DNA from 3 places in the Agrobacterium salinitolerans genome. Region 2 is predicted to be linked to each of the others. Evidence: riboswitches for the same ligand, from Rfam matches in the RefSeq annotation. Region 2 holds a riboswitch; each other region holds the start of a gene.
The links. Region 2 has a riboswitch for thiamine pyrophosphate ahead of thiB (thiamine ABC transporter substrate binding subunit). Riboswitches for the same ligand answer to the same signal wherever they lie in the genome.
Positions count from the first base shown of each region.

Region 1: it holds a riboswitch for thiamine pyrophosphate, as region 2 does, so the genes downstream of both, O9X91_RS10685 (ABC transporter permease) here and thiB (thiamine ABC transporter substrate binding subunit) in region 2, are expected to answer to the same signal.
Region 3: it holds a riboswitch for thiamine pyrophosphate, as region 2 does, so the genes downstream of both, thiC (phosphomethylpyrimidine synthase ThiC) here and thiB (thiamine ABC transporter substrate binding subunit) in region 2, are expected to answer to the same signal.

Region 1 is NZ_JAPZLN010000002.1:413,702-423,485, forward strand. Features, by position in the region: gene thiD (bifunctional hydroxymethylpyrimidine kinase/phosphomethylpyrimidine kinase) at 1-629, opposite strand, end outside; gene thiE (thiamine phosphate synthase) at 626-1,288, opposite strand; gene O9X91_RS10675 (hydroxyethylthiazole kinase) at 1,281-2,015, opposite strand; gene O9X91_RS10680 (ABC transporter substrate-binding protein) at 2,012-2,962, opposite strand; gene O9X91_RS10685 (ABC transporter permease) at 2,959-3,744, opposite strand; TPP riboswitch at 3,871-3,973, opposite strand; gene O9X91_RS10690 (VWA domain-containing protein) at 4,158-5,480, shown strand; gene O9X91_RS10695 (pilus assembly protein TadG-related protein) at 5,622-6,911, shown strand; gene O9X91_RS10700 (alpha-glucosidase) at 6,937-8,931, opposite strand; gene O9X91_RS10705 (carbohydrate ABC transporter permease) at 8,943-9,784, opposite strand, start outside.
Region 2 is NZ_JAPZLN010000001.1:1,594,725-1,604,508, forward strand. Features, by position in the region: gene O9X91_RS07665 (MFS transporter) at 1-1,085, opposite strand, end outside; gene O9X91_RS07670 (hypothetical protein) at 1,140-1,325, opposite strand; gene leuC (3-isopropylmalate dehydratase large subunit) at 1,510-2,919, shown strand; gene O9X91_RS07680 (M48 family metalloprotease) at 2,972-4,486, opposite strand; gene O9X91_RS07685 (thiamine ABC transporter ATP-binding protein) at 4,740-5,456, opposite strand; gene thiP (thiamine/thiamine pyrophosphate ABC transporter permease ThiP) at 5,453-7,078, opposite strand; gene thiB (thiamine ABC transporter substrate binding subunit) at 7,098-8,111, opposite strand; TPP riboswitch at 8,150-8,260, opposite strand; gene O9X91_RS07700 (VOC family protein) at 8,306-8,698, opposite strand; gene O9X91_RS07705 (ABC-F family ATP-binding cassette domain-containing protein) at 8,794-9,784, opposite strand, start outside.
Region 3 is NZ_JAPZLN010000001.1:1,438,418-1,448,201, forward strand. Features, by position in the region: gene modC (molybdenum ABC transporter ATP-binding protein) at 1-509, shown strand, start outside; gene O9X91_RS06955 (winged helix-turn-helix domain-containing protein) at 478-873, opposite strand; gene O9X91_RS06960 (P1 family peptidase) at 877-1,881, opposite strand; gene O9X91_RS06965 (thiazole synthase) at 1,970-2,743, opposite strand; gene thiS (sulfur carrier protein ThiS) at 2,748-2,945, opposite strand; gene thiO (glycine oxidase ThiO) at 2,914-3,918, opposite strand; gene thiC (phosphomethylpyrimidine synthase ThiC) at 3,920-5,743, opposite strand; TPP riboswitch at 5,839-5,950, opposite strand; gene O9X91_RS06985 (acyl carrier protein) at 6,133-6,384, shown strand; gene O9X91_RS06990 (acyl-CoA dehydrogenase family protein) at 6,384-7,565, shown strand; gene O9X91_RS06995 (amino acid--[acyl-carrier-protein] ligase) at 7,570-8,478, shown strand; gene O9X91_RS07000 (DUF1839 family protein) at 8,485-9,468, shown strand; gene O9X91_RS07005 (beta-mannosidase) at 9,465-9,784, shown strand, end outside.

The DNA.
Region 1 (9,784 bases), on a different contig from region 2:
CCGGTGCCGTGGTCGTTTTTCGTCTCGACCCTCGGCGCGGAAAGCGCCTGCATGGCGCCATCCGCAAACAGATAATCCGTGCTCTCAGGCCCATCACCATGGCCGCCCTTGATGAGCACGGCTTTTGTGCCCGCCTTCAGGATCAATTCAGCCTGCTGGGCGATCTCGGTATCCGTCTTCGCCATGGAGGTCCCGGTCAGCAGCGCCGCTTCCGGCAGGTTCGGCGTAACGATGGTCGCGAGCGGCAGCAAGTCGCGCCGCAATGTCTCGATGGCGTCTTCATGCAGCAGCCTGTCACCGGAGGTCGCTACCATGACCGGGTCCAGCACCACCGGTTGAGATTGCCCCCGGAGCCGTTCCGCGATGGCGGCGATGGTTTCGATCCGCGATACCATGCCGATCTTCACCGCATTGATGGCGAGATCGGATAATACCGCATCCATCTGCGCAATAATGGTGGCGACCGAAACATCCTCGACCGTCGTCACGCCTTTGGTGTTCTGGGCGGTGATGGCAGTGATGACGCTGGCGGCATAGGCGCCGAGTGCGGAGAAGGTCTTGATATCCGCCTGAATACCTGCGCCGCCGCCGCTGTCGGAACCGGCAATGGTCAATGCAATGGCTGTCATGGCTGTCTCGCTTTCAGCGTGGCGTCAATTGCGGAGCGGAAGTCCTTGGTCGCGCTGGCAATATTGCCCGCGCGGAAAATGGCGGAAATGACCGCGACACCATCTGCGCCCGCCTCGATGACGGACGGCACACGCGCAAGATCGATTCCGGCGATAGCGCCCACCGGCATATCCGGCCTCCACTCCTTCAAAAGGGCGCGCAGCGTGGTAAAACCGTCTATGCCGACCGGCTTGTCCGGATTGACCTTGGAAACGGTTTCGAACACGCCGCCGATGCAAGCATAATCGACGGGCATTGAGGCTGCCCGTTCGGCATCAGTGCGATTCTTGACGGTGAGGCCGATGATCGCCTTTTCGCCGAGAATGCGCCTTGCGGTTTTGGCGTCCATGTCGTCGGCGCCGAGATGCACTCCATCGGCGCCCGAGGCGAGGGCCACATCCACCCGGTCGTTGATGACCAGCGGCACGCCGGTGCCGGCGATGGCCTCATGAATGGTGCGGGCGTTTTCGATCATCTCCCGCGTCGAGCCGTGCTTGTCGCGATATTGCAGAATAGTCGCGCCATTGAGTGCGGCTGCCAGAGCAAGCTCCGGCAGCGGCGCGACATCGCTAAGGCTTGCGTCGACCAGCGCGTTGAGGCGGTAATCAACCTTATTCATGCTCTATCCTCGCGTGATTTGTGACGTCCCCGGCGGAAATCTCGGAAAGCGCATCGAGAAACGCCGGTTCGAAGGTGCCGGGGCCTCCGGCGTGCTTGGCCGCAAGTTCGGCGGAAACGCCGGTGACGGCAAGGGCGGCGGCGGCCGCTGTCAACGCGTCCTTTTCCACCGCCATGAAGGCGGCGATGACGCCGCCCGAAAGGCAGCCCGTTCCCGTCACCTTCGCCATCCACGGATGGCCGTTGACGATCCTGACGCTGCGGGTTGTGTCGCCGAGGTGATCCACAGGCCCGGTCTCGATCCTCACCACATCAGACACATCGCCGATCAGGCTCATTTCGGCGTGATTACCGCGCACGATAGTCGGGGAAAGTGCGATGAGTTCGCGCGCGAACTCCAGCCGCGTCGGTGAGTAGTCGCAATGCACGGGGTCGACGATCCACGGCTTGCCGGATGCATTGGCGATCTCGATCGCCAGCCGGATGACCTTGCGCCGTTCTGCATCCAGCGTGCCGAGATTGACAGTCAGCGCATCTGCCTTGGCCACGAAACTCTCGATTTCCTCGAGCGAGGTGGTCATGGAAGGAATGCCGCCGACGACGGTGATGCCGTCTGCGGTGAATTTCTGCACCACGGTGTTCATCAGGCAATGCACGCGCGGGCGCGTGTTGCGCACGCGCTCCAGTATGTCGGCGGCCTTTGTTGCTGTTGGATAAGTCCTGGTCATGGCTGTTGCAGTTCCACGGCAATGTCGTCCGCCGCCGGCGCCTGCTTGATCAGCTGCATCTCCTGCATGAAAGCCCCGAAACGGGCGTAACGCGCGCGGTCGAGTGCGGAGGGACGCTTGGCGAAGCGCGGCAGCGTATCGAAGAAGGCCTGCTTGTTCAGCGCGTCATCAAGGTTAGGATAGGCCTTGATGAAAAGCTGCCAGGCTTCCTGCGGGTGGTTGGTGATGAAGATCGCTGCCTGTTCCACCGCGGAGAGGAAACGCGGCAGGCGGCCGTCTTTTACAAGATCGCGATGGGTGACGAAGATCAGCTCGTCATAGGCCGGCACGCCATGTTCCTCCGGGAAGAAGGAGCGGCCTTCATGTCCCTCTAGCTTCATCTGCGTCAGCTCGAAATTGCGGAAGCCACCCAGCGTGGCATCCACCTTGCCGGCGATCAGCGACGGCGAAAGCGAGAAGTTGACGTTGACGAGTTCGACATCGTCCTTCGTCAGCCCGTCCTTTTCCAGCATGCGCTTCAGCATGGCGTCTTCGAAGCCGGAAACGGAAAAGCCGACCTTCTTGCCTTTCAGGTCCTTCAGGCTCTTGATCGGACCATCGGCCAAAACGGTGACAGTGTTGAGCGGGGTTTCGACCAGCGTACCGAAACGCACGAGCGGCAGGCCGGCGTCGTGATCGAGATAGAGGTTCGGCTGGTAATGCACGCCGATATCGGCCTGCCTTGCCGAGACGAGGCGCGGCACGGCGGAGGGGTCTGCGGGCGGAACCAGTTCCACCTCCAGCCCGGCATCGGCAAACAGGCCGCGTTCCCTGGCGATCACCATCGGCGCATGATCCGGGTTCACGAACCATTCGAGCAATACGGTGAGCTTGTCGGCCGCCTCAGATTGCATGGGTGCTAGTACGCTTGCCGCTGCGACGACGAGGGAAAGAAGAGTTCGTTTCATGGTGCCGAAAGTCTCCGCAAGTATCTGAAAGGAATGGTGTGTTCTGTTTCCTTGGCCCAGGGAGCCAGATGGACTGTCGATAAGTCGACGACAAGCCGCAGCAGCACCGCCATGACGGCCAGAATGGTCATGGCGGCGAACATGCTGTCGGTCTGCATGCGGGCATTGGACTGGATCATCACAAACCCGAGCCCGGCCGATGCGCCCACCCATTCGCCGATGACGGCGCCGAGCGGGGCAAGCGGCGCGGCGACCCTGAGGCCTGAAATCAGCGAGGGCAACGCCAGCGGCGCACGCAACCGGGTAAGGATCTGCCAGTGGCTCGCCTCAGTCAGCGAGGCGGCGTCGAGGACGGCGCGATCGGTGCGGTTAAGGCCATCCGTGAAAGCGGAGGCGACGGGGAAGAATATGATGATAGCCGTCATGACCACTTTCGAAGCCATGCCGAAACCGAACCAGAGGACGAGGATGGGGGCGAGCACGAAGACCGGAAAGGCTTGCAACACCAGAACCATGGGCCAGACGAGACGGCCGAGGCGCGGGATGGCGGCAATGGTGAAGGCGACGACAATGCCGCCGGCGACGCCCGCCACAAGCCCGAGGGCCATTTCGCCGAGCGTTACCAGTGCCTGCCCGAACAGAAAGCCCGGCTGACGCCAGAACGCACCAGCGACATCGGCGGGCGATGGCAGGATATAGCGGGGCGGTGAAAACAGCCACGTTCCCGCCTGCCAGAAAACCAGCAGAAGACCGACTCCGATCAGTGCATGGGTGGCACGCATGAGCCGGACCTCAGACGCAGACGCACCGTGTGCGAAGGGTGGAAGGTTTCAGCATCGTCACTCGTCTCCAGATGTGGCAATCTCGGAGATCAGGCAAAGCGAAGAAGGAGAAAGGGCGGCGCCCCTTGGGCGCGACAATTCCGTTCCTACGCCGGCATGACCCGGATCAGGTTCAAGGGTCCGGCTCAACGCCATCTCAGCACCGTCTGGTGCTCCCCTCGGAAGAGATTGTTTTGTAGGACATGATCTAAAAATGTCAACGGCCTCCGCTGACAGATCATGGGTCGTATATATATTACTTAAATATAGTTATTAGTAATACCGAATTTATTGTAAATTAGTTATATCGATAAACTATATCGCAACGGCACTCAAATAAACCTCATCCGAATTCTGATAATTCGGAGATGAGCTTGAAAAACATCTGGCGGGACAAGTCTGGAAACTTTGCAATTCTTAGTGCTCTGTTGATCATACTGATCGTCGGATCTGCCGGCGTTGCGCTGGATGTCGTTCGGGCCATGAGCGTGAAATCCGATCTTCAGATGGCAGCGGACTCTGCGGCTCTGGCCGTGGTTGCGGAAAGTTCAGCCAGTGCCGAGGCTGCACGGCGAATGGCCAGCAACGGCGTCATTTCGGTCGGAAAGGAAGAGGCTGAGGCTTTTTTTCACAGCAATCAGCGAGGGAACCCGGAATATCGCCTATTGGCGCTCGATGTACAGGTGAAGAAGAATGGCACCGTGATCGAATCGTCAGTGAGTTTTAAGGCTTCGCTTAATACAACGCTCTCCAGAGTACTGGGAAAGGATTTCCTGACTGTCTCCGGCAGTGCAACTGCCAAATATGAGACGGAAACCTATACCGATTTCTATCTGCTGCTCGATAACTCGCCTTCCATGGGTGTCGGCGCAACGCCCGCCGATGTGGCAACGATGAAAGTTGCCCTCGGTTGTGAGTTCGCCTGCCATCTCTCATTGCCAGACGGGTCTTCCAATCCCAACAGCAGCTATTTCCGGCTCAGAAACAAGGATCCGAAGGCCCGAGGTTACATAAACGCGACGACGCGCATTGACGTGGTCGCAAAGGCAACCGCAAGCTTAATGGATACTGCCGAGGACACTCGCAAAAGACCCGACCAGTATCGCATTGCGGTCTATACTTTTGGAAAGACAGCAGAGGATGCCTTTTTTAACAAAGACCTTCCGGAAATTGTCTCGCGCACCTCGGATTTGCAGGGGGCCAAAAAAAAGGTCAAAGAAATTGAGTTGATGTCAGTTCCAGACCATCATTACAAAAGCGACCAGCATACGAATTTCGACCGTGCACTGACGAGAATCATACCGAAGATGGGAACATCGGGGAATGGCGCGAGTTCCGCTACACCTGAAAAAATCCTGTTCTTCGTGTCGGATGGCGTGGCCGATGCTGCAAAGGCCGCATGTACCAAGAAAAAGATTTGGAATGGACGCTGCCAGGAACCCATAGACACCAAGCTGTGCGACAACCTCAAGAAACAAGGATTCCGTATCGCCGTGCTTTACACGACGTATCTGCCGCTTCCTGATAATCCTCACTACAAGAATTGGATCGCACCATTCGAAACGGAAATCGGCCCGCGCATGCAAGCCTGCGCCTCCCCTGGCCTGTTCTTCGAGGTCAGTCCTTCGCAGGGCATCAGCGAGGCCATGTCGGCGCTTTTTAAAAAGGCGATCAGCTCGCCACGCCTGACCAACTGATGACCAGCATAGCGGAAGGCTGGTTGGATCGGTATTTAGTTATTTAGGAAATTAGATTTATCGAAAATTAGTTATCCTTTGAAACTGCCCTTCAACATTCTTTTTCTAAGTTCTGTCTCCAAAAGCGCTATGGGGGCAGATTTGAAAAATATCTGGCAGGATAGATCAGGAAATTTCGGAATTCTAACTGCTTTGCTTTTGGTGCCGCTCATCGGTACGGCCGGCGTTGCGCTGGATGTGACTCACAGCATGGCCGTAAAATCCGATCTGCAGATGGCAGCGGATGCCGCAGCCCTTGCGGTGGTTGCCGATACATCGTCGAGTGTTCAAAAGGCGAAGGAAATGTCGGGCGATGGCGTCATTTCGCTCGGCGCTGATGACGCCTCCGCATTCTTTGAAAGCAATGAGCGGTCCAATCCCGATTACAAGCTTCTGTCTCTGGATGTGTCGGTGACCAAGCACGGTAACGCGATCGAATCCTCGGTCAGCTTCAAGGCTTCCATTGACACGACGCTTTCACGGATACTCGGGGAGGATCTCATTACCGTTTCGGGCAAGGCGACCGCCAAATACGAGACGGAAACATTCAGCGACTTCTATGTGCTTCTTGATAACACCCCCTCAATGGGCGTCGGCGCCACGCCAACCGACGTTGCCACCATGGTCGCGAATACGAGCGACAAATGTGCTTTCGCCTGTCACATCGTGAAAGACGGTGTCGTGGATACGAACAGCTATTATTATAAGGCGAAAAGTCTCGGCGTGACGACGCGCATCAATGTGGTCGCAAAGGCAACAGCGAGCCTTATGGACACGGCGAAGTCCATGCGCAAAAGCAGCAATCAATATCGCATGGCAGTCTATTCCTTTGGAGAGAAAGCCGAAGATACGAAGCTGCTTGAGGTCGTACCGCTCACGTCGGATCTGGCGACGGCGAAGAAGAAAGCCGCTGAAGTTGATCTCATGTCTATCCCCAAGCAGGGATTCAACAACGACCAGCAGACGGATTTCGACCGGGCACTGACCCAGATCGGGGACAAGATCGGCACCTCCGGCACGGGCGCGAGTTCGGCGAGCCCGGAAAAGATCGTCTTCTTCGTGACCGATGGTGTCGGCGATAGCTATAAGCCATCGACCTGCACCAAAAAAACGACGAGCGGCCGCTGTCAGGAACCGATCGACGTCAAATATTGCACGAAGCTGAAAGAAAAGGGTTTTCGCATCGCCGTGCTCTACACCACCTACCTGCCGCTGCCGACCAATGACTGGTACAATAGCTGGATCAAGCCGTTTCAGCCGGAAATCGGCACGCGCATGCAGTCCTGCGCTTCTCCGGGCCTGTTCTTCGAAGTTAGCCCGTCGCAGGGCATCAGCGATGCGATGACCGCGCTTTTCAAGAAGGCCATAACATCACCCCGTCTGACGGGGTGATGACAGGGACGACCTCGGCTATCGTTCAGTTGATTGTGCGAAGCTGCTCAAACAGCGGACGATGGCTGCTATCTGCACGATAGAACACCGCTGGTTCGCCGAGCGGCGCCGCCACGGTGACGTTGTGTCCGCCGGGATAATGCGCACCGCTCCACAGGTGTACCCATTCACCGTCGCCCGGAAGATAGAGCGAGCGTTGCGTTTCACCCGCTTTCCACACAGGTGCGACAAGTATGTCCGGCCCGTAAAGATAGCAGTCCTGAATCGCAAAGGTCTGGCGATCATTTTCGTAATGCAAGAAGAGCGGACGTTGCACCGGCAGGCCTGTTCTTGCCGCTTCCGCGGAGAGCGATTTCAGATAGGGGGCCAGCGCGACATAGATGGATGTCATGCGGGCGAAATGGGAAAGAACCGTTTCATCCTGATCGATCTGGAGATTGTCGCGCGGCCGGTTGCCCTCGTGGGTGCGCATGACCGGCGTGAAGGCGGCCATCTCCGTCCAGCGCATGATGAGTTCCGCTGTGCGGACATTGCCGAACAGGCTGGTGTAACCGCCAATGTCGGAATGGTGATAGGCATTGCCCATGAGGCCGGAGGAGAGCGCGCCGCAGATGACGGTGACAAGGCCGTCGTGACGGGAGAAGTCTACCGACTGGTCGCCGCCCCAGATCAGCGGGCAATGGGCCTGCACACCGGTGAAGCCGGCCCGCATGAAGAACAGTGCTTCACCGGTCTTGCCCCGATTTTCGACGCCCTTCGCGTTGACCTCGGCCCAGAGCGTTGGCCAGGCATTGTGCATCAGCTTGGCATCGACGCCGTTGGACAACGTGATGTCGATCGGCAGATATTCGCCGAAATCGGCCATCCAGCCGGAGAGGCCGAAATCGAGCATGTTTTTGCCGATGATCTCTTCGGCGAACCAGTCGGCGGCGGCCGGATTGGTGAAATCGACTACGCCGCAATCGAACTCGCCGAAATCCACCAGCGCCGTTTTGCCATCGGCGTCGGTTGCGAAATAGCCGGCTTTTTCGGCGACCGGGAAAAGCGGGCCGTCGACGCAGAGATAGGGGTTCACGTAACCGAGGAAACGAATGCCCTGATCGGCAAGCTCCGCAATCTTCTGGCGCAGATGCGGGTAGCGGGTCTCATTCGCCTGCCAGTCCCAGAACAGACGGGCGCCGAAGGATGTCTGGCGCAGACCCACCCAGTCCTCGCACCACAGGCCAGATACCTTCGTTCCGGCCGCCCGGATTTTCTCCAGTCTGGTGAAGGAGTTGACGCCGTCCTTTAACCCTATGATCGCACCGCCATAAATCCATTCCGGCAATTCCGGCTGGCGGCCGAACCGCAGTGAAAGCGCAGACACGATATCGGTGAAATGATCGCCGGCGAAGAATTCGATCTTTTCGGGGGTGGCCCAGATTTCGATCTCGTGGAAATCGCCGTTGCGGAAATCGAAGACCGAATAGGCGCTTGTCTCCACGTGCAGGGCGTATTTGTGCGACGACAGGTAAGTCGGCTGCGGGTAGTTGGTATTGTAATAATCGCCACCCGCCTTGCCGCTGACATCGGACTTGAAAGTGATTTCGGTGGTCTTATCGCGGCCGACCCCGGGCTCGGAGGTCCAGAGCGGGAAGCGCCGGCCGCGCATGTCGAAATAGGACATCTGCTCGCCGCCGCCCCAGACATGCTCGTCCGCCTCCGCGACGATACGCAGCCAGAGGCGATTGATCGTCTCGTCCAGCGCCGTCAGGCTGATCGCGTTGCCATCGAGCGTCAGGCGAAGGCGTGGCGCCTGTCCTGGCGCGGATGAGAGCGTGACGCTGTCGCCACTCACCTCGGCATGGCGCAGGGCCGTTCTCTCGATGACATAGTCTTCGATATCGAAATTGCCACGATACATGTCCATTCGTTCCTTGCCGAAACCGGCGAAGAAGGCCGGTTTATCGGGCGAATGGGAAAGGATTGTGCGGTTGCCGATCGCGAGCGTGAAGCCGTCTTTGGTCGTTTCGAAATGCATGACTTAACCTTTTAGCCCTTGAGACCACCGGCGGTGAGACCCGAGACGACCCGTTCCTGGAAGATAACGATCAGGATCGCGACAGGCACGATGCCGACCACCAGCGCTGCCGAAATGACCGGCCAGGGGAAGGCGAATTCACCCTGATACAGCTGGATGCCGACGGGAAGCGTGCGGAGCGCTGGGTTCGAGTTGAACGAGAGTGCCAGCAGGAACTCATCCCAGGCATTGACGAAGGCAAGGATGCCGGCGGTGAAAACGCCCGGCGCGCAGAGTGGCACGACGACCTTGAACAGCGCGCCGATGCGGGTGCAGCCATCGATCATGGCGGCGTTTTCGAGATCGCGCGGAATGCTTTCGAAGAAAGAGACGAGCATTAGCGTGCAGACCGGAAGAGAAAGGACCGAGTAGGGCAGGATCAGTGCCGTCCAGCTGTTGAGCAGGTTCAGCGCCCGCATGATTTCGAACAGCGGTACCAGCAGCGTCACCAGTGGGAAGGTGGAAACGGCGATGATGAGCGACAGGATCAGCGCCCGGTATTTGAGGTTCAACCGCGCCAAGGCATAAGCGGCCAGCACTGAAATCAGGATGGTGAGCGCGGTGGAAAGCAGTGCCACCATGAAGCTGTTGAACAGGAAGAGGTGCAGCGGCTGGTCGGAAAAGGCCTGCATGTAATTGGCGAGCGTCGGCGCATGCGGAAACCAGGTAATGGGTTTCGCGGTCAATTCCGCTTCGGTCTTCAGCGATGTGAAGAGGATCCAGATCGCGGGGAAGAGGCCGTTCACCAGAAGAATGGAGGCGGCGATGAAACGCAGCGGCTTGCCGGAGAAGAAGGAGGACAGACCGGAGGAGG
Region 2 (9,784 bases):
GCCGCACCTGCTCCCTTGAGGAAGCGGCCGGGCAGGCTCCAGAACACCGGCTGGCCGGCAAAGATGCCGGCAGCGGCGATGCAGAGGAAGGCGAACTGCAGCACCGGGTCACTGAGCAAGGCCGACATCAACAGGCAAAAGGCGCCAATGAAGGCGGGGGCGACGATATAGGGCGTCTTGTTCTTTGCCTTGTCGGCTGCCAAAGGCACGACGAACAGGGCAACGGCAACGATCACCCAAGGGATGATGTTGATGAAGCCATTGGCGGTGTTGGAAACGCCGAAGCTCTTCACGATGGTTGGAAGCCAGTAGCTGAGACCATAAGCGGCCAGCGGGAATCCGACATAGCAGAGCGCCATGAACAGAACGCGCGGATTGACCAGCGCCTTGAAGCCATCCTCTGCATGCTCCTCCATGCCCTTGTTCTCTTGGGCCAGCCGGTTCTTCAACCAGTCCTTTTCATCCCGGCTCAGGAACTTCGCCTTTTCGGGTGTATCGTCCAGATAAAAGAAGGTGACGATACCCGCGATCACCGCCGGAATACCGGTCGCGAGAAACACCCATTCCCATCCGGCATAGCCGAGGAAACCATCCAGATCGAGCAGCATGCCGCCGAGCGGCGCGCCGATGGCATTGGCAAGCGCGCTGAAAATCATGAACAGGCCGATCATACGGCCGCGATAATCGCGCGGGAACCAGAGCGTCATCAGGAACAATACACCCGGGAAGAAGCCCGCCTCGCAGAGTCCGAGCAGGAAGCGCAGGATGTAGAACATCGTGGCGTTCTGCGTGTAGGCAAGGGCGATGGTGACGGCGCCCCAGGAAACCAGAATGCGGGCAAACCATTTGCTGGCGCCGAAACGGTTGAGGAACAAGTTGCTCGGCACTTCGAAGATGAAGTAACCGATGAAGAACAGCGAAGCGCCAAGGCCGTAAGCATATTCGCTAAGGCTCAGCGCATCGACCATCTGCAGCTTTGCGAAGCTGACATTCTGGCGGTCGATATAGGCAATGAGATAGAGAAGGCCAAGAAACGGCATCAGCCGCCAGGTGATCTTCGAGATAAGGGCTTTTTCGGATACCATATGCTTTCCCTCCCTTCGATTTCTCGTCGAAACGCAAATGATAAGGGAACCCATCTATATGTGCGCCGCAAAATAGGCAAGTTGCATTGCATCATAACCATTGAAGATCCGTTGCAAGACAAGACTGTTGAGGCCATTCAGCAATGATGCAGCGCACATGGAAAATGCCAAGCCGTGGCGTTCCGTGCTCTGCGCATTCATGTTGCCGTTAAACCGGCGATCTGCTATGAAGGCTGCCATGGGATCTAAATTCGGATGTCTCGCGCAGAATGTTTATGTGCTGCAGGACCACAAGCGTCTGCCGGCACGGTTTTTTGCGCGTGTTTCCGGGGCGCTCACCAGCCGACTTAGGCTCGCCTGACAGCACCGCTGTCCACGCCATTCTGAACCCTGGTTACACTTTTCCATGACAAGGCATAGAGCCATGAGCGCACCCCGCACCTTATATGACAAGATCTGGGACGACCACGTCGTCAATCGCGACCCAGACGGAACCTGTCTTCTCTACATCGACCGTCACCTCGTCCATGAGGTGACGAGCCCGCAGGCCTTCGAAGGCCTGCGCATGGCCGGTCGCCCCGTGCATTCGCCTGCCCGCACGCTGGCCGTTGTGGATCACAACGTTCCGACCACGGCCGACAGGCTGGAAGGCATCAAGAACGAGGAAAGCCGCATTCAGGTGGAAGCGCTTGCGCAGAACGCCAAGGATTTCGGCGTCGAATATTATTCCGAGCGCGACAAGCGCCAGGGCATTGTCCATATCGTCGGCCCCGAACAAGGTTTCACCCTGCCCGGCATGACGATCGTCTGCGGCGACAGCCACACCTCGACCCACGGCGCCTTTGGCGCACTGGCGCATGGCATCGGCACCTCGGAAGTGGAGCATGTTCTGGCGACGCAGACGCTGATCCAGAAGAAAGCCAAGAACATGCTGGTGCGTGTCGACGGTAAAGTTCCTGATGGCGTTACCGCCAAGGACATCATCCTCGCCATTATCGGGGAGATCGGCACGGCGGGTGGCACCGGCCACGTGATCGAATTTGCCGGCGAGGCGATCCGCTCGCTCTCCATGGAAGGCCGCATGACGGTCTGTAACATGACCATTGAGGGCGGCGCGCGTGCGGGTCTTATCGCACCGGATGAAACCACCTTTGATTACATCAAGGACAAGCCGCGCTCGCCGAAGGGTGAAACGCTGGAACAGGCCATCGCCTATTGGAAAACGCTGAAATCCGACGAAGGCGCCCATTACGACAAGGTCGTGGTGCTGGATGCGGCCAACCTGCCGCCCATCGTCTCCTGGGGTTCGTCTCCGGAAGATGTGACCTCCGTTGAAGGCATTGTTCCCAATCCCGATGACATCGAGGAAGAAAACAAGCGCGCCTCCAAGTGGCGTGCGCTTGAGTATATGGGCCTGAAGCCCGGCACGCGCATCACCGATATCGCCATCGACCGCGTCTTCATCGGCTCCTGCACCAATGGCCGCATCGAGGATTTGCGCGCGGCGGCGAAGATCGTTGACGGCCGTAAAGTCGCTCCCACCGTTTCGGCCATGATCGTGCCGGGCTCCGGTCTCGTGAAGGAACAGGCGGAACAGGAAGGTCTGGACAAGATTTTCCTCGAAGCCGGTTTCGAATGGCGCGAACCGGGCTGCTCCATGTGCCTTGCCATGAATGATGACCGCCTGAAACCCGGCGAACGCTGCGCCTCCACCTCGAACCGCAATTTCGAGGGCCGTCAGGGCTATAAGAGCCGCACTCACCTTGTCTCGCCAGCTATGGCGGCAGCGGCGGCGATCGCCGGTCATTTCGTCGACGTGCGTGAGTGGCAATGATTGCCGCATGATGGCTTGAACAGCAAACCCCGGAGCGATCCGGGGTTTTTGTTTATTCGGAAATAATCTTCACACGCTGGCCGGGCTGCAGCGTCGCCGTGGCGCTCATGGCATTGATCATGCGGAACATGTCGAGCTTCCGGTCGGTTCCCATCATCCGCGCCGCCATCGTCGCCACGGTTTCACCGGGCTTCACAGTCACCACCCGCACCCTCAGCGGCTTCAGCGAGGCAATTTCCTGCGGCGTCATCTTGCGGAAGCTGGTGCGCAATATGTTGGCGATAGAATCGAGCTGGGTATTGCCCTTCGGCACGGCCGTCAGGAAACGGAATATCTGCTGGCCGACACGAATGACGGTCACGTCAAAGTCCCATTTATCCGCACTTGCCCGGGCTGTCGCAGCCTCCAGACCGTTGATCTTCGTTTCCTTGACGGTTTCCGGCAACAGGCCGGCAACCCAGCCGCTGGTCAGATAATTGGCAAGGCTCGTCTGTTTCGGATCGGCGACGCCGTCGAAACGGATCGCCATATCGCCCGGTCCCGTCGCCAGAACGGCCTCGACCTTGTTGTCGATGACGAAACCTTCCGGCACATCGAAACGAATGCCAAGCGTTCCGTGCAGGAATGTCTGGCCGCGGACATAACCCTCCTGCGGGCTGTCGCCATAAAGCAGGCCGTCTATGCCATCCAGAAACCAGTCGCGACCACGATCCCCGACCTGGCCGTCCTGGCCGAAGGCGCGTGCATGACGCCGCGCAAGCTCGATGCGCTGCGGCGTGTTGGGGTGGCTGGAAAGAAAGTCGAGGCTCTGGTCGTTTTCAGGGTCGGCCGAGGAGAAGCGCGCATAGGCCGCCATGGAATCCAGAAAACGCGGCGAGGCAAAGGGGTCGTAACCGGCCTCGCCCAGCATGCGCACGCCGATCACATCCGCCTGCAATTCCTGCTGGCGCGAAAAGGCCGCGAGCCGCAGCTTGCCGCGCGCAAGCGCCTGCTTGCCAGCAAGATCGCTCGACAGCACTTCGGCAACCACGCGGCTGGCAATCACCTCCGCCTCTTCGCGGCGCTGGCGTTCGATGCCGTGATTGGCGGTGACATGGCCCATTTCATGCGAAAGCACGGCGGCCACTTCCGAAGCATCGTTGGCAAGCGCTAGCAGTCCGCGCGTCACGTAAAGATATCCGCCCGGCAGCGCAAAGGCGTTGATGGCCGGCGAGTTAAGGATAGTGATGCGGTAGGACTGTTGCGGGTTTTCCGAAACAGCCGTCAGAGCACCGGCGATGCGGGCGACAAGCCGCTCCGTCTTAGCGTCACGATATTCGCCGCCATAACTTGCCACGATGCGCGGATGTTCCCGTGCACCCATCTGGGCGCGCGGATCATTCTTCTGCACTTGTTCGACCGTTTGCGGATTATCCGACGGCCGCAAGGTGGACTGGTATGCCGGGCTGAAGAGAGACTGACACGACGACAGGAACACGGCAGACGCCGTCAGCACGGAACAGGCGACAACCATCCTGCCCGAACGGCGAAGGCCTGAACGGGAGAAGAGCCTCCCCTCTGCGGTCATGCTATTTCTCATTCTCTATGCCTGCCCCTAACGTTCCTGATCATCCGTTAATTGCAGACCAGAATAACAGATTCGCCCCAACGGGCGATGAATGCCGAAACGGTAAAAACGATCCATCAAGTCCGGATTATTCCTGAAGAACGCAATAATTCCCATCTTTTCTCGGGCAACAACTTGAAACTGGCAAGTGCAAATTAGCGCCATTGAAGTCATCTAAATCGATTGCCAGCGGCACACGTCGAAAATAAGGCGATCACCCGTTCAGAAAACTGTCCACCGCCTTCACATTTTGTGTGGCGAAGAAATCTGCGGTAGAGCCGACATAGACAACCCGGCCGCGATCAAGAAAAACCACCTGCTGCGCCAGCTTCTTTATGTCGTCAGGATGGTGGGTGACAATAATCACCGTGTTTTTTGTTTCTCCATGCAAGTCGAGAAGCAGGGAGGCCATACCTGCCCGCAGTCCCGGATCGAGTGCGGCAAATGGCTCGTCGAGCAGCATGACCGGTTTTTTTCTGACCAGCGCGCGCGCCAGCGCCGCCCTCTGCCTTTCTCCGCCGGAAAGCGTGCCCGGCAAACGTTTGTCGAAACCCGCAAGACCGACGCGGACGAGGGCCATCTCAATCCGTTCCCGGTCTTCCACACGTAATTTCAGCCCGGGGCTGACACCGAGAGCGACATTGGTGAAGATATCGAGATGGGCGAAAAGATTATTATCCTGGAAGATCGATGAGACCGGTCTCTCCGAAGGATCGAGCGCCGCCATGTCCTGCCCACCGATCATCACGCGGCCGGAATCCGGCACCTCGAAACCGGCGACGAGGTTGAGAAGCGTCGACTTGCCCGAACCGGACGCGCCAACGACAGCGGTTATCCGGCTCTGCGGGAATGTGCAATCGAGGTCGAAATCCTGCGTTCCAAGCCGCAGCCTGACCTTGTTGAGTTCAACGGCAAAATCCTCGCCGGTCATATGCTCGCCCTTGCTGATGGGGATTGCCGCGCAACACCGCCTGCGGCAAGCAGCAGGCAGACGATACCGAGAAGGAAGGCATAACCGGCGGCGTCATTGGTACGATAGCTGCCCATGCTGCTGTAAACCAGCCATGGCAGGGTGACGAAACTTTCCGACCCGAACAGGGCAACCGCACCTAAATCGCCGAGAGACAGGGCCATGGCGAAGGAAAACGCCATGGCCAGCGGCCGCCACAGAACCGGAAGATCGGCGAACCGCAGCCGCGTCAAGCCCTGAAGCCCGAGACTGGCGGAAAGCCGGCCGGTGCGCAAAAAATGACTGGTGAAAGCCGGTTCCAGCACCCGCATGGCAAGCGGCAAAGCCATCAGCATATTGATGAGCGCCACGAGGACCGGCGCATAGAAGCTGACATCGCCGAAAACCCGCAATAACAGGAACCACCCGCTTCCCAATACGACAGGCGGCACCAAAAGCACCAGCGAAGACCCCGCCCCCAGCATGGCGGAGAGGAAGCGCAGGGGTTGCCCCGCCTGCCGTCTGGAGCCTATCGCCTGTCGCGCGCCGATGATCGCCATGCAGCAGAGCACAACAAGAGCTGCGGACAGTGCGGCAATTGCAAGACTGGCCACCGCCGCGCGCAGGAAAATCGGCGCGGACAGAAGGCGCGGCAGATCGGCCCTCAAACCCGAAACAGCGATGGCAGCAAGCGGCAGCCCGATCAGCAGAACAGCGAACACGATTGCCACGCCATCCCAAAGACGGGCGCCGACGCCTTTTCCATCGAAACGGCGAAGGGAACGGCCAAGCGAGGGAATCTCCGCTTCGGGCGACGGCAAAAAGGCAAGAAGGCCGAGCAGAATTGCGGTGAGGGCAATCTGCAAAACCGAAAGCGCAATCGCCCGCTGCGGATCGAAATCGAACCGCAGCGCCTGATAGATCGCCACCTCCAGCGTCGTTGCCGCCGGCCCGCCGCCCAAAAGAAGAACGAGCGTGAAGCTGGTGGCGCACAGCATGAAGACAAGCCCGGCAATACCGGGGATGAGACGCGCGACCGCCGGCCATTCGATAAAACGGAAAATCGAAACCGGACCCATACCGAGGCTCGCCGCCATGCGCCAATATTCGCCCGGAATACGCTCCAGCCCGGCCAGCATCAGCCGCACCGAAAGCGGCAGATTGAAAAACACATGGGCAATAAGAATGCCGGAAAGACCGTAAATGCTGAACGGCTCATCCGCCCCGGCAAAAACAAGGGCCGAATTCAAAACGCCCTGCCTGCCCCAGATGGTGATGATACCGAAAGCGCCGACGATCACAGGCAGACCCATCGGCACCGCCATCAGTCTGACGATCCAGATTCTTCCTGGAAACTCGCGCCGACGGCAAAGCGCCAGTGCCACCGGCAGGCCGAGAAAAAGGGAAAGAAGGGTGGAGAGCGTTGCCTGATAAAGCGTGAAACGCAGGATGCGCAGCGTATAGGCATCCATGATGCCGGCAGCGGGCGCGCCGGCATCAAAAGACAGGAGAGCCGCAACCGCGAGCGCCATGAACAGGAAAACGGCAGCAAAAGCCGCCGTTCCGAAAATGATCGACCGTCGGTAATCGCGACGCGGCATCATGCGCGGGTGTGCCCCTTCCTCAATTCATGCTCATGGCGGCAAGCCATTCATCGATCCATGCCTTGCGGTTCCTCGCTACCTCTTCCGGATCCATCAGGAAAGTCTTCTGCGGCACCACGAGTTTGGAAAACGCCTCCGGCAAAGGCTTAGAGGTCGCCGCGACCGGCATCATCCAGTTGTTTTCCGGAATGGCATCCTGAAAACCGGATGTTAGCGTGAAAGCGAGGAACTGCTTTGCCAGTTCCTTGCGCGGCGCGTTTTTGAGGAGACCGGAAACCTCGATCTGGATGTAATGTCCTTCGGAAAAGGCGGCGGCCTGATAACGATCCGTTTTTTCAGCGACCATGTGATAGGCGGGCGAGGTGGTGTAGGAGAGCACCATCGGCACCTCACCCTTGGTGAAGAGGCCATAGGATTCCGACCAGCCCGGCGTGACGGTGAGAATGCGCTTCCTGAACTTTTCCCAAGCCTCCGGGGCCTTGTCGCCGTAAACCGATTTCACCCATAGCAGCAGGCCGAGCCCCGGCGTGGAGGTGCGCGGATCCTGAATGACGATTTTCTGCGAGGGGTCGCCTTCCACGAGGTCTTTCAGGCTCGTCGGCGGGCTTTTCACCGTCTGCGTATCATAGATGACAGCGAAATGACCGTAATCATAGGGAATGAAAACATCGTCCGTATAACCGCCCGGCACTTTGGCCGCCGATGCATCGATGCCGCTGACATCGAACAGACCGGTCTGTTTTGCTTCCGCGACAAGATTGGTGTCGAGACCGACGACGACATCCGCCTTGGACCCCGCCCCTTCAAGCTTCAGACGATTGAGCAGCGCCACGCCATCGGCCACGCCGACGAAATTGACCGTGCAATTACAAACCTTCTCGAAGGCCTCCTTCACCTTGGGGCCGGGACCCCATTCGGAAACGAAACTCTCATAGGTGTAGACGGTTAGTTCCTGTCTATCCTGTGCAATGGCAAGACCGGGCAGAAACAGCGAGGCGGCAACGAGGGAATTCAGGAAAAGACGACGGTGCACGGGTATCTCCTCAAAAAACGATAGGGAAATAGCCGTCTGCGTTAAAGCCGTCTAATCCCTCCGCCGGTATGAACCGGATCAGGTTCTTCGGGTTGGCAAGCCTCTCAGCCTTTTACACCAAAGCGCAAAAGACACCCCGTTAGATCAAGATGATGGTGTAATCCCGCCGTCCCTGATTGGCAAGATGGCCGAGGTCAGCCCTGTTCCGTCATATGCACCAGTTCCCAGACATGTCCGTCGGGGTCCTGAAAGCTGCCGGCATACATGAAGCCATGATCCTGCACGGGCTTCCAGCTGCCACCGCCGGAGGCGAGCGCCGTGGCGATCATCCGGTCGATTTCCTCCCTGCTTCCGGCGGAAAGACAGGTCAGAACCTCGGTGGTTCGCGTCGCATCGGCAATGTCGCCGTTGATGAAATCGCGGAAACGTCCCTCCTGCAGAAGCATCACGAAGATATTCTCTTCCACGATCATGCAGAGTGTGTGGTCATCTGAATATTCCGGGTTGAAGCTGAAACCGAGAGCAGTAAAGAAGTTTCTTGACGTCTCGATGTTCTTGACCGGCAGATTGACAAAAATCATGCGCATTTTTCAACTCCTCCAAGCGAACGCCGGCATAGAACGGCAATTCTGCTTTTCTGTCAAAGGCCGAAGGAGGACCGGCAAAGGAAGGACTGATGCCTTCAGCCCTCCAGTTCCTCGCGAAGCATCTCCAGTTCCAGCCATTCTTCTTCCATGACTTCCAGCTTGTCGCGCAGCTTCGACATTTCCTGCGCCAGCGTGTTGAAAGCCTCCGGATCTTTTGTGAAAAGTTCCGGATCGGCCATGCGCTGCTCGCGTTTTGCGATTTCGCTTTGCGCCTTCTCCATCTCCTTAGGCAGATTTTCGAGCGCGAATTTCTGCTTGAAGGAAAGCTTGCCCTTCGCCTTTACAGGCTCCTGTGAAGCCGAGGCGGAAGATGCCGCTTTCGCCTTTTCCTGCTTCTCAGCCTTGCGCTTCTCGTCCGACGCCCCCTTGCGCTGCGCCATCATGTCCGAATAGCCACCGGCATATTCGATCCAGCGCCCGTCAGGCTGGTCGGGATTAACAGGGGCGATGGTGGAGGTAACGGTACGGTCAAGAAAATCGCGGTCGTGGCTGACGAGAATGACCGTGCCGGAGAAGCCGGCGACGATTTCCTGCAACAGATCGAGTGTTTCGATATCGAGATCGTTGGTCGGCTCGTCGAGGATCAGAAGATTGGTCGGCCGTGCCAGAATGCGCGCCAGAATAAGGCGCGCGCGCTCGCCACCGGACAGGTTGCGGATCGGCGTGCGGGCCTGTTCCGGCTGGAACAGAAAGTCCTTCATATAGCCCGTCACATGCTTCAATTCGCCGCTAACCAGCAGATTTTCGCCGCGGCCATCGGTCAGATAATGCGCGAGCGTATCGTTGGGATTGAGATCCTCGCGCTTCTGGTCGAGCGTCGCAATCTCCAGATTGGTGCCAAGCTTCACCGTGCCGCTATCGGGCTCCAGCTGGCCGGTGAGCATCTTCAGAAGCGTGGTTTTACCGGCGCCGTTCGGGCCGACGAAGCCGATGCAATCGCCGCGATGGACGCGCAGCGAAAAGGGCGCGACGATCACGCGCTCGCCGTAAGCCTTGGTGATGGCCTCGGCCTCGATGACCAGTTTG
Region 3 (9,784 bases), 160 kb from region 2:
GCCACTCTATTCAGGAGGTCGCCCGCCTCGCAGACCGCATCGTGGTGATGAAGGACGGCAAGGTGGAAGCGCAGGGAAAAGCAGCCGACGTGCTTTCCAGACCGGATTTCAGCACGCATCTCGAACGGCGTGAGGCAGGCAGCATTCTTTCCGGGCACATTGAAAGCTTTGATGAGCGGCACGGACTTGCCGCCGTGAGGCTAAAGACCATGCTGCTCCATGTTCCGGCCAAAAGGGGAACATCCGGCAGCCCGGCGCGCGTGCTTATACCGGCGCGTGACGTGATGCTGGCAACCGTAAAACCCGAAGGCTTGAGCGCCCTCAACATTCTCGAGGGTCGTGTCGCAACTGTCTCAGCCAGTGAAGACGGCATGGTCACGATTCAGGTGGATTGCGGCGGCGACATCATCCAGTCGCGCATCACCGATCTGTCACGCGAGAGGCTGCAGCTGGAACCCGGAAGACGAGTGCATGCGATCATAAAGTCGGCGGCTCTTGATCCCTATTGAGGGCCGCGGCGGGATTACGATTGGCCTCCAGCCAGTCGATATCGGCGCGCAAGGCCTCGTTCATCCGCTTTTCCATGCCGCGGTAACGCTCCAGAACCTCAGTGCCGAAAGCGGTCAGCGCCGCACCGCCGCCCTGTTTGCCGCCACGCTGCGATTCAATAACCGGTTGCCGGAACATATGGTTCAGCGCATCCACCAGCAGCCATGCGCGACGATAGGACATGTCCATCGCCCGCCCGGCGGCAGAGATGGAGCCGGTCTCGACAATCAGCTCCATCAATTCGATCTTGCCGTGCCCCAATCGCTCTCCGGGCGGAAAATCGATACGAAGAACAGGTTTCAGTGGAGCGAGGGCCTCACTCATCGTTCAAAGGCTCCGTCCATGAAGATCGCGATAGGCCTTTTGCGCTCCATCCACCGGCAAGGCCGTCGCCTCATAGACGCCACGCGCCACCGCGCGCGCCATCACGATGGTGGCAAGATGGCAAAGTTCGGCGAAATGAACGCCGCCCTCAAGCGGCTTTTCACCGGTCGCGGCCGCGAACATGGTGTCGCCGTCGCTTGGCAGATGGGCGGGCAGAACGGCGCGCGCCAAACCGTCATGCGCCATGATGGAAAGGCGATGCGCCTGCGCTTTGGTGAGCACGGCATCCGTCACCACCGCACCGATGGTCGTTGCCGTGAGATTGACCCCCTTGAGGCGCAGCGCGGTATGATCCCGCTCGAAACGATCGGGAAAACCGCAATCGCCATATTCACTCCGCACTTCAAACGGCGCGGACCAGAAATGGCGGCTCGTTCCAACCGTTGCGGAGCCGAGCGCATTGACGGCAACGATGGCCGCCACTTTGTAATCGCCGGAACTGACGGTGCTTGCGGAGCCGAGCCCGCCCTTGAAGGTGGCGGTCGTCGCACCCGTTCCAGCCCCGGCTGTTCCGAGTTCGAAGGGCGTCGCACGCGCCGCCTTGAAGGCCGCATATCCCATCTCGCGATAGGGTGAATGCAGACCCCAGCCCTTATCACCGCCATTCAGCAGATCCATCAGGATCGCCTGCGGCACGATGGGAACGCGGGTGGACCCCACCTGCAGGCCACGCCCGATTTCGCGCAGCCCGGCCTGAACGCCGCCCGCCGCATCCAGTCCGAAGGCAGAACCGCCCGACAGCACGAAGGCGTCCACCGTTTCCACCGTCATCGCGGGGTCGAGCAGGCCGGTATCGCGCCCGCCCGGCGCACCACCCAAAACAGAACCGGAAGCGATGACGGGCTTTTCGAAAACAATCGCCGTAACACCGGAGCCAAGGGCAAGATCGGTGACATTACCGACCGAAACGCCGCCTATGTCAGTCAGAAGATTTGTGAGTGCCGCCATGCCGTTTCCCTTTTCTCCCGGTATCCCGCCACCATCAGGCACTGTCAACGCAAAACGTGACGTGCCTGATGTCTACGACAAGCCGCGATCAGGAAAAGACAGCCGTTCCGATCACCGGCGTCGAGGGAACGGCCATGTCCCTCGGCTCCAGCGGCCCGGAGAGATATGCCTGATGGCCGGCTTCTATGGCGCGAGCGAAAGCCTCCGCCATGCCGACCGGATCACCCGCGCCCGCAACCGCCGTGTTGAGCAGAACGGCATCGTAACCAAGCTCCATCACCGTGACCGCATGGGACGGGCGGCCGATACCGGCATCGACAATCATCGGCACATCCGAAAAACGCGCCCGCATGGATTTCAGCGCCGTTAGATTGAGCGGTCCCATGGCGCTGCCGATCGGCGCGCACCAGGGCATCAGTACCCTGCAACCCGCCTCCAGCAGCTTTTCGGCGACGACCAGATCGTCCGTCGTATAAGGAAAGACCTCGAAACCATCGTCGCAGAGGATTTTCGCCGCCTCGACAAGTGCGAAGACATCGGGCTGCAACGTATCGTGATGGCCGATAACCTCCAGCTTGATCCAGTTAGTGCGGAACACATCGCGGGCCATCTTTGCCGTCAGCACCGCTTCCTTGACCGTGTGGCAGCCGGCGGTATTGGGCAGAATGTGGCGATCCAGCTCGCGGATAAGCTCGAAAAACTGACCGCCCTTCTTGCCGCCCGCCGTTTCCCGGCGCAGCGAAATTGTCAGAATATCTGTGTTGCTCGCCCGCACGGCGTCGGCAAGCACGGCAGGAGACGGATAGCGCGCTGTGCCGAGCAGGAGACGGGATGAGACCTCGCGGCCATAGAGCGTCAGCATGGTTTCAGCCTCCCTGCATCGGCGAGAGGATTTCGATACGGTCAAAGGCCTTCAACCTATAATCGGCGCGCTCTTCCGAATGCACCAGGTCACCGTTCACCGCCGTCGCCAGCCACTCACCCTCGTATTCGAGGCTGGCAAGCAGGCCGGCCAGCGTCTCGGCGGCGAGATCAAGCTCGTCGCCATTCACCAGAAGTTTCATGATCCCGTTCCTTTTGAGAGAGAGTTTGGCAAACGACTTCAGCCGCCTTCCGCGCCATCGCCGGCGACAGCAGAAAGCCGTGCCGGTGCGCGCCGTTGATGAAAATGGTCCGGCCATCCTGCGTGACATCAGGCAGATTGTCAGGATAGGCGGGGCGCACGCCGGTGCCCGTCTCGATGATTTCCGCCTCCGCGAAAGCCGGATGCACGGCATAGGCGGCATTCAGGAATTCCATCATTGAGCGGGCGGAAATGGCGCCCGCATCTTCCGTCTCGATCATCGTTGCGCCCACCATGAAACGACCCGGCTCGCGCGGCACGATGTAAAGCGGAATGCGCGGATGCAGCAGCCGGACAGGACGAGACAGGGAAACCTCCGGCGTGGCGAGATAGAGCATTTCTCCCCGCACACCGCGAAGATCGGAAATCCCGCCGATTGCCGCAGAGCCAGTGCAATCCACCACGCGGTCGAACGGCTCTTCATCCAACGGGATACCCATATGGAACCGTACACCCATGGTGCAGAGCCGCTCATGCAGCGATTTCAGTGCAAGACGCGGATCGAGGTGCCCCTCGCCCGGGAAATAAAGCCCGGAACGAAATCGCCCGGCAAGATCAGGCTCCAGCGCGGCGATTTCGCCCTCATCCACCCAGCGATAGCCAGCGGTCCGCGATGCGAAACGCGAAAGCTCCACCTTGTCGCGGGCTGGCGCAACGACCAGCGTACCGTGCCGCACGACAAGGCCGGGTGTCGCGTCATCCCACCAGTCGAGCGCCGCCTGACCGAGCGTCAGAACCGCCGCTTCAGCGCTTTCACGCTCGCACCAGGGCGCCAACATGCCGCCCGCATACCAGGATGCACCGCGAGAAGGTTCGGCATTGCGCTCGCAGACCTCGACAGTAACGCCGGTCCGCACCAGTTCGAAGGCCGCCGTCAAACCGGCGACCCCCGTTCCCTTGACCAGAACGCGCATGCTATTCGGCATCCGCAGGGGTCGCGAGCGGCATGTAAAGCTCACCGCCTTCCTTGAAGCGTGCGGCCATGGCCTCCAGCCCCTCCTTCTGCGCCTCGGCGCGGATATCGTGGGAAATCCGCATCGAGCAGAATTTCGGCCCGCACATGGAGCAGAAATGCGCGACCTTGTGCGCTTCCTTTGGCAACGTCTCGTCATGGAAGGAGCGCGCCGTATCCGGGTCCAGCGACAGGTTGAACTGGTCCTCCCAACGGAACTCGAACCGCGCGCGCGACAGCGCATCGTCCCGCACCTGTGCTGCCGGATGCCCCTTGGCGAGATCGGCGGCGTGGGCAGCGATCTTGTAGGTGATGACGCCGACCTTCACGTCGTTACGGTCAGGCAGGCCGAGATGTTCCTTGGGCGTGACGTAGCAGAGCATCGCCGTTCCGAACCAGCCGATCATCGCAGCACCGATGCCCGACGTGATGTGATCGTAACCGGGCGCAATATCGGTGGTGAGCGGCCCGAGCGTATAAAAGGGCGCCTCGCCGCAGGTCTTCAACTGCTTGTCCATGTTTTCCTTGATCTTGTGCATCGGCACATGGCCGGGGCCTTCGATCATCACCTGGCAATCCTTCGCCCAGGCGATCTGCGTCAACTCGCCGAGCGTCTCCAGCTCGGCAAACTGAGCCGCGTCATTGGCATCGGCAATCGACCCGGGACGCAGGCCATCACCAAGCGAGAAGGAGACGTCATAGGCGCGGCAAATGTCGCAAATCTCGTCGAAATGCTCATAAAGGAAACTTTCCTTGTGGTGATGCAGACACCACTTGGCCATGATCGAGCCGCCGCGCGAAACGATGCCGGTGACGCGGTTGACGGTGAGCGGGATGTAATGCAGCCGCACGCCGGCATGGATGGTGAAATAATCCACGCCCTGTTCCGCCTGCTCGATCAGCGTGTCGCGGAACACTTCCCAGCTCAGATCTTCGGCAATGCCGTTGACCTTCTCAAGCGCCTGATAAAGCGGCACCGTGCCGATCGGCACCGGCGAGTTGCGGATGATCCATTCGCGGATATTGTGGATGTTGCGGCCGGTCGACAGGTCCATGACGGTATCCGCACCCCAGCGGATGGCCCAAACCATCTTCTCCACCTCTTCAGCCATGGAGGAGGTGACGGCGGAATTGCCGATATTGGCGTTGATCTTGACGAGAAAATTGCGGCCGATGATCATCGGCTCAAGTTCCGGGTGGTTGATATTGGCCGGAATGATGGCGCGGCCCGACGCCACTTCCTGACGCACGAATTCCGCCGTGACATAATCAGGAATATGCGCGCCAAAGCTTTCGCCGTCACGCGCGAGCTTTTCTTTCACGGCCTCGCGCCCGAGATTTTCGCGGATGGCGATGAATTCCATTTCCGGCGTGATAATGCCCGCCCTGGCATAGGCAAGTTGCGTCACCGCCTTGCCCGCCGTCGCTTTCAGCGGCTGGTGACGCACACCGAATTCAGGCGTCAGGCGCTCGCCTGTGGCAAAGCCGTTATCCTCCGGCTTGACGTGTCGCCCCTCATAAGCCTCGACATCACCGCGGGCCACGATCCAGTCTTGACGCAGGCGCGGCAGACCCTTTTCAATCAAAACGGCATGGGCAGGATCGGTATAGGGGCCGGAAGAATCATAGACCGTCACCGGCGGTTCGCCGGCTGTGGGATGAACGGCGATCTCGCGCATCGGCACGCGGATATGGGGATGTAGAATGCCGGCTTTGTGGATTTTCTTGGAGGCGGCATGCGGCCCGGTGGTGACCGTAAGCGGGATAGTCTTGGCAGCGATATTCATCTTGAGGCTCCAAAGTTTGACAGTGGAGACCCAGTTCGAGCCGGAATGATGGAAAATACCGAATTGCCGAAACGCAACGTCATGCGCCCGCCCGACATCAGGTCTTTGCACCGTCCCTACGCCAGTATGAACTGGATCAGGTTCAACGGGTCACTGCGCATGAAAGCAGAATCTCAGCCCCTTGACGGGACACCCCTGGTGAATGGTCCCAGCAAAAAACACCGCCCGGCATTTGTCAAGGCCGACGATCCGTACTTGGCAAAGGTGCGGGAATGTCGCATGCTGCCGTTAGTTGTAATTAACCTAACGGTTTAGGCGAATATTATCGTTTGCGGCATAACGATAAGCACAAACCTACCTAATGTTGATTTCATTGGAGATACGTCGGAATGAATGCGACTATTCGTGAAATACTGGCAAAATTCGGCCAGCTTCCAACCCCCGTCGATACGATTGCAGACGAAGCCGATCTTTATGCAGCGGGCCTTTCTTCCTTTGCGTCGGTACAATTGATGCTCGGCATCGAAGAGGCATTCGACATCGAATTCCCCGACAATCTCCTGAACCGCAAATCCTTTGCGAGCATCAGGGCGATTGAAGACACCGTTAAGCTCATTCTGGATGGTAAAGAGGCAGCCTGATGAACGTCACCGTAGCGCCGCAGGATGAAACGCTGTCCGCGCGCGCGGGCCGTGTCGCGGCAATTGCCGCCAGACATGCGGATGCGGTAGATGTCACCGGCCGCTTTCCGCAGGAAGCTGTTGATGCGCTGCGACAGGAACGTCTGCTCGGCATTCAGGTCCCCTCTTCGCTGGGCGGCGAAAGCGCTTCCTTACAGGAAATCGCCGATATCTGCGCCCGGCTCGGGCAGGCATGTTCGGCAACCGCGATGATTTTCGCCATGCACCACATCAAGCTGTCAAGCCTTGTGGAACATGGCGTCGAGAGCAACTGGCATCCGGGCTTCATGCGTCGCGTTGCCAACGAACAGCTCCTGCTCGGCTCCGCCACCACGGAAGGCGGCATCGGCGGCAATCTGCGCAACTCCATCTGTGCGATCGAAGTCGAAGGCGATAGCTGCCGGCTGGAAAAGGATGCCACCGTCATTTCCTATGGCAGCAATGCCGATGCGATCCTCATCACCTCGCGCGCTCACAAGGATGCCGCGCCCGCCGACCAGGTGATGACCGTCTTCCTGAAAAATCAGTACACGCTCGAAAAGACCCATGTCTGGGATACGCTCGGCATGCGTGGCACCTGTTCGGACGGCTTCCTGTTCCGCGGCGAAGCGCCGGCGGCGCAGATATTCCCGAAACCCTTTGCCGAAATCGCCGCACAATCCATGCTTGCAAGCTCGCATCTCCTGTGGAGCGCCGTCTGGTATGGCATCGCCTCGGACGCCGTGCTGCGCGCCCAGTCTTTCGTCAGAGCCGCGGCGCGCAAATCGCCGGGCACCGCTCCTCCCGGCGCAATCCGCCTTGCTGAAGTTTCCACCAAGCTGCAGGTCGTGAAATCCAACATCATCGCCGGCATCAAGGCTTACGAGGACACCAAGAGCGACCCCGAAAAACTGATGTCCATGGCCTTTGCCGTCGCCATGAACAATGTGAAGATCTGCTCTTCGGAAACCATTCTCGAGATCATCGACCACGCCATGCTGGTCTGCGGCATCATGGGCTACAAGAACGGCACACCCTACAGTCTCGGCCGACACCTGCGCGACGCACATTCCGCCCGGCTGATGATTTCCAACGACCGCATTCTCGGCAATTCCGCCAATCTCCTGCTGGTTCACAAGCAGGACACCAGCCTCTTGGGATAAGACCATGGACATGCAAACATCGTTTCTCGATCGACTGTTCGAAGAAGGCCTGCTGATTGAAACCGGTGTGGACGGTCTTTATGGACGCAGCGGCCAGTTCGAGGATGTGATTGCCGCCTTCGAGCGGCTGATCGACCGCACCGGTGGCGCTGACGGCGCCGAAGCGATCCGCTTCCCGCCCGGCATCAACCGCGCCTATTTCGAAAAGAGCGGTTACATGAAGAGCTTCCCGCAGCTCGCCGGCACGGTCCATTCCTTCTGCGGCTGTGAGCTCGACCATGTCAGCCTGCTGAAGACGATGGATGAGGGCGGCGACTGGACCAAGGACCAGAAAGCCACCGACATCGTGCTGACGCCGGCGGCCTGCTACCCCCTTTATCCGACGATTGCCAAGCGCGGCGCGCTACCTGCCGGCGGCGGCCTCTATGACATCCAGTCCTATTGCTTCCGCCATGAACCCTCCAAGGATCCGGCGCGCCAGCAGCTTTTCCGCATGCGTGAATATGTCTGCATGGGCACCGAGGCGAACGTCACCGAATTCCGCCAGACCTGGATGGATCGCGGCGTGGAAATGATGAAAGCGGTCGGGCTCGACGTCACCATCGATATCGCCAACGATCCCTTCTTCGGCCGCGCCGGAAAAATGCTCGCCAACAACCAGCGCGACCAGAACCTGAAATTCGAACTCTTGATCCCGGTCACATCGACGACGAACCCAACAGCCTGCATGAGTTTCAACTACCACCAGGATGCTTTCGGCCAGAAGTGGGGCCTGAACCTCGATAATGGCGATGTTGCCCATACCGCCTGCGTCGGTTTCGGCCTTGAGCGCATCGCGCTGGCGCTGTTTGCGCATCATGGTCTCGATGTGAAGAAATGGCCTGCGAAGGTCGTGGAAACGCTCTGGGGCTGATCATTCATGCGGCAGATTTTTCCCGGTCTCGATCCCCAAAATTATGTGCAGCATCCGCTCCATTCCTCCGAGAGAATGTGGCCGGAAACCAATTGCTACATCGATTTGTGGATCGAAGTGCTGGCCTCGAAGGGCCTGCCGCCAGAGGCCATGTTCGGTTTCACGCTGACGCAGGATTTCGAAGGCGACCAGTTCACCTTCTTCAAGGTGCCGCTGGAAGACCTCGAGGCGCTTTATGGCGTTCGCACCACCGAGCTTGCGATCTTCGACAGGGTGGAAAATCACATCGACGCGCAGCTCGCACGCGGCCGCATCTGCCTGATCGAGATGGACAGCTTCTATATGCCTGATACCCATGGGGTGGGCTATCGGAAAGAACATGGCAAGACCACCGTCGCCATCAACCGGCTCGACCTCGAAAACCGCGAACTCGACTATTTCCACAATGCCGGCTTTTTCCATCTTGCAGGCGAAGATTTTGACGGTCTGTTCCAGCATCATCTCGCCGAGACCGACCCACCCTTCCTGCCCTATACCGAATTTGCAAAATTCGCGGATAGCAGCCCCTCGCCCGCACATATTCGCAAGACGGCCGAACGGCTCCTGAAGTTCCATTTTTCCAGACGGCCCTCCACCAATCCGGTCCGCGCTTTTGCCGGCGTTTTTCCGACGCAGGTGGAAAAGGTCGCCGACCGACCCTTCGGTTTTTTTCACAAATACGCGTTCAACACGCTGCGCCAGCTCGGCGCCAATTTCGAACTGGCGGCAAGCCACTTCGAATGGCTGGACGCGGACGGTTTTTCTGAAGCAAGAGACCACGCGCTCAAGATTTCCGAGGTTGCCAAGACCGTGCAGTTCCAGCTTGCCCGCGCCGTCACCCGCCGCAAATTTGATGCGCTGGCCACCGTGCTCGATCCAGCAGCGGATGCATGGGACGGCGTAATGGAAGCGCTTTCGACTAAACTCACTGATGCCAGCGAGGCCGCGTGAGGACTTATCTTCCCGGCGAAAGCGAGGAATCGCTGAGTGAAGGCTGGACGCTGACGCTGACACCGGCCGATGCCTATGAGACGCCGGCCGATATTCCCGCATCGCTCGAAAGCCTTCACGTTTCCGTTCCCGGCACCGTGGCGCAGGCTCTGGAGGCGGCCGGAAAATTCGACCGTCTCGCTCCGCGCCCCCTCAATGACAGGGATGCCTGGTACCGGCTGACAATGATTTCCGATGCCCGGGAGCGTGCCGCCCTGCGCTTCGATGGTCTCTCCACCATTGCTGAAATCTTCTTCAATGGCGAGCTGATCGCCGC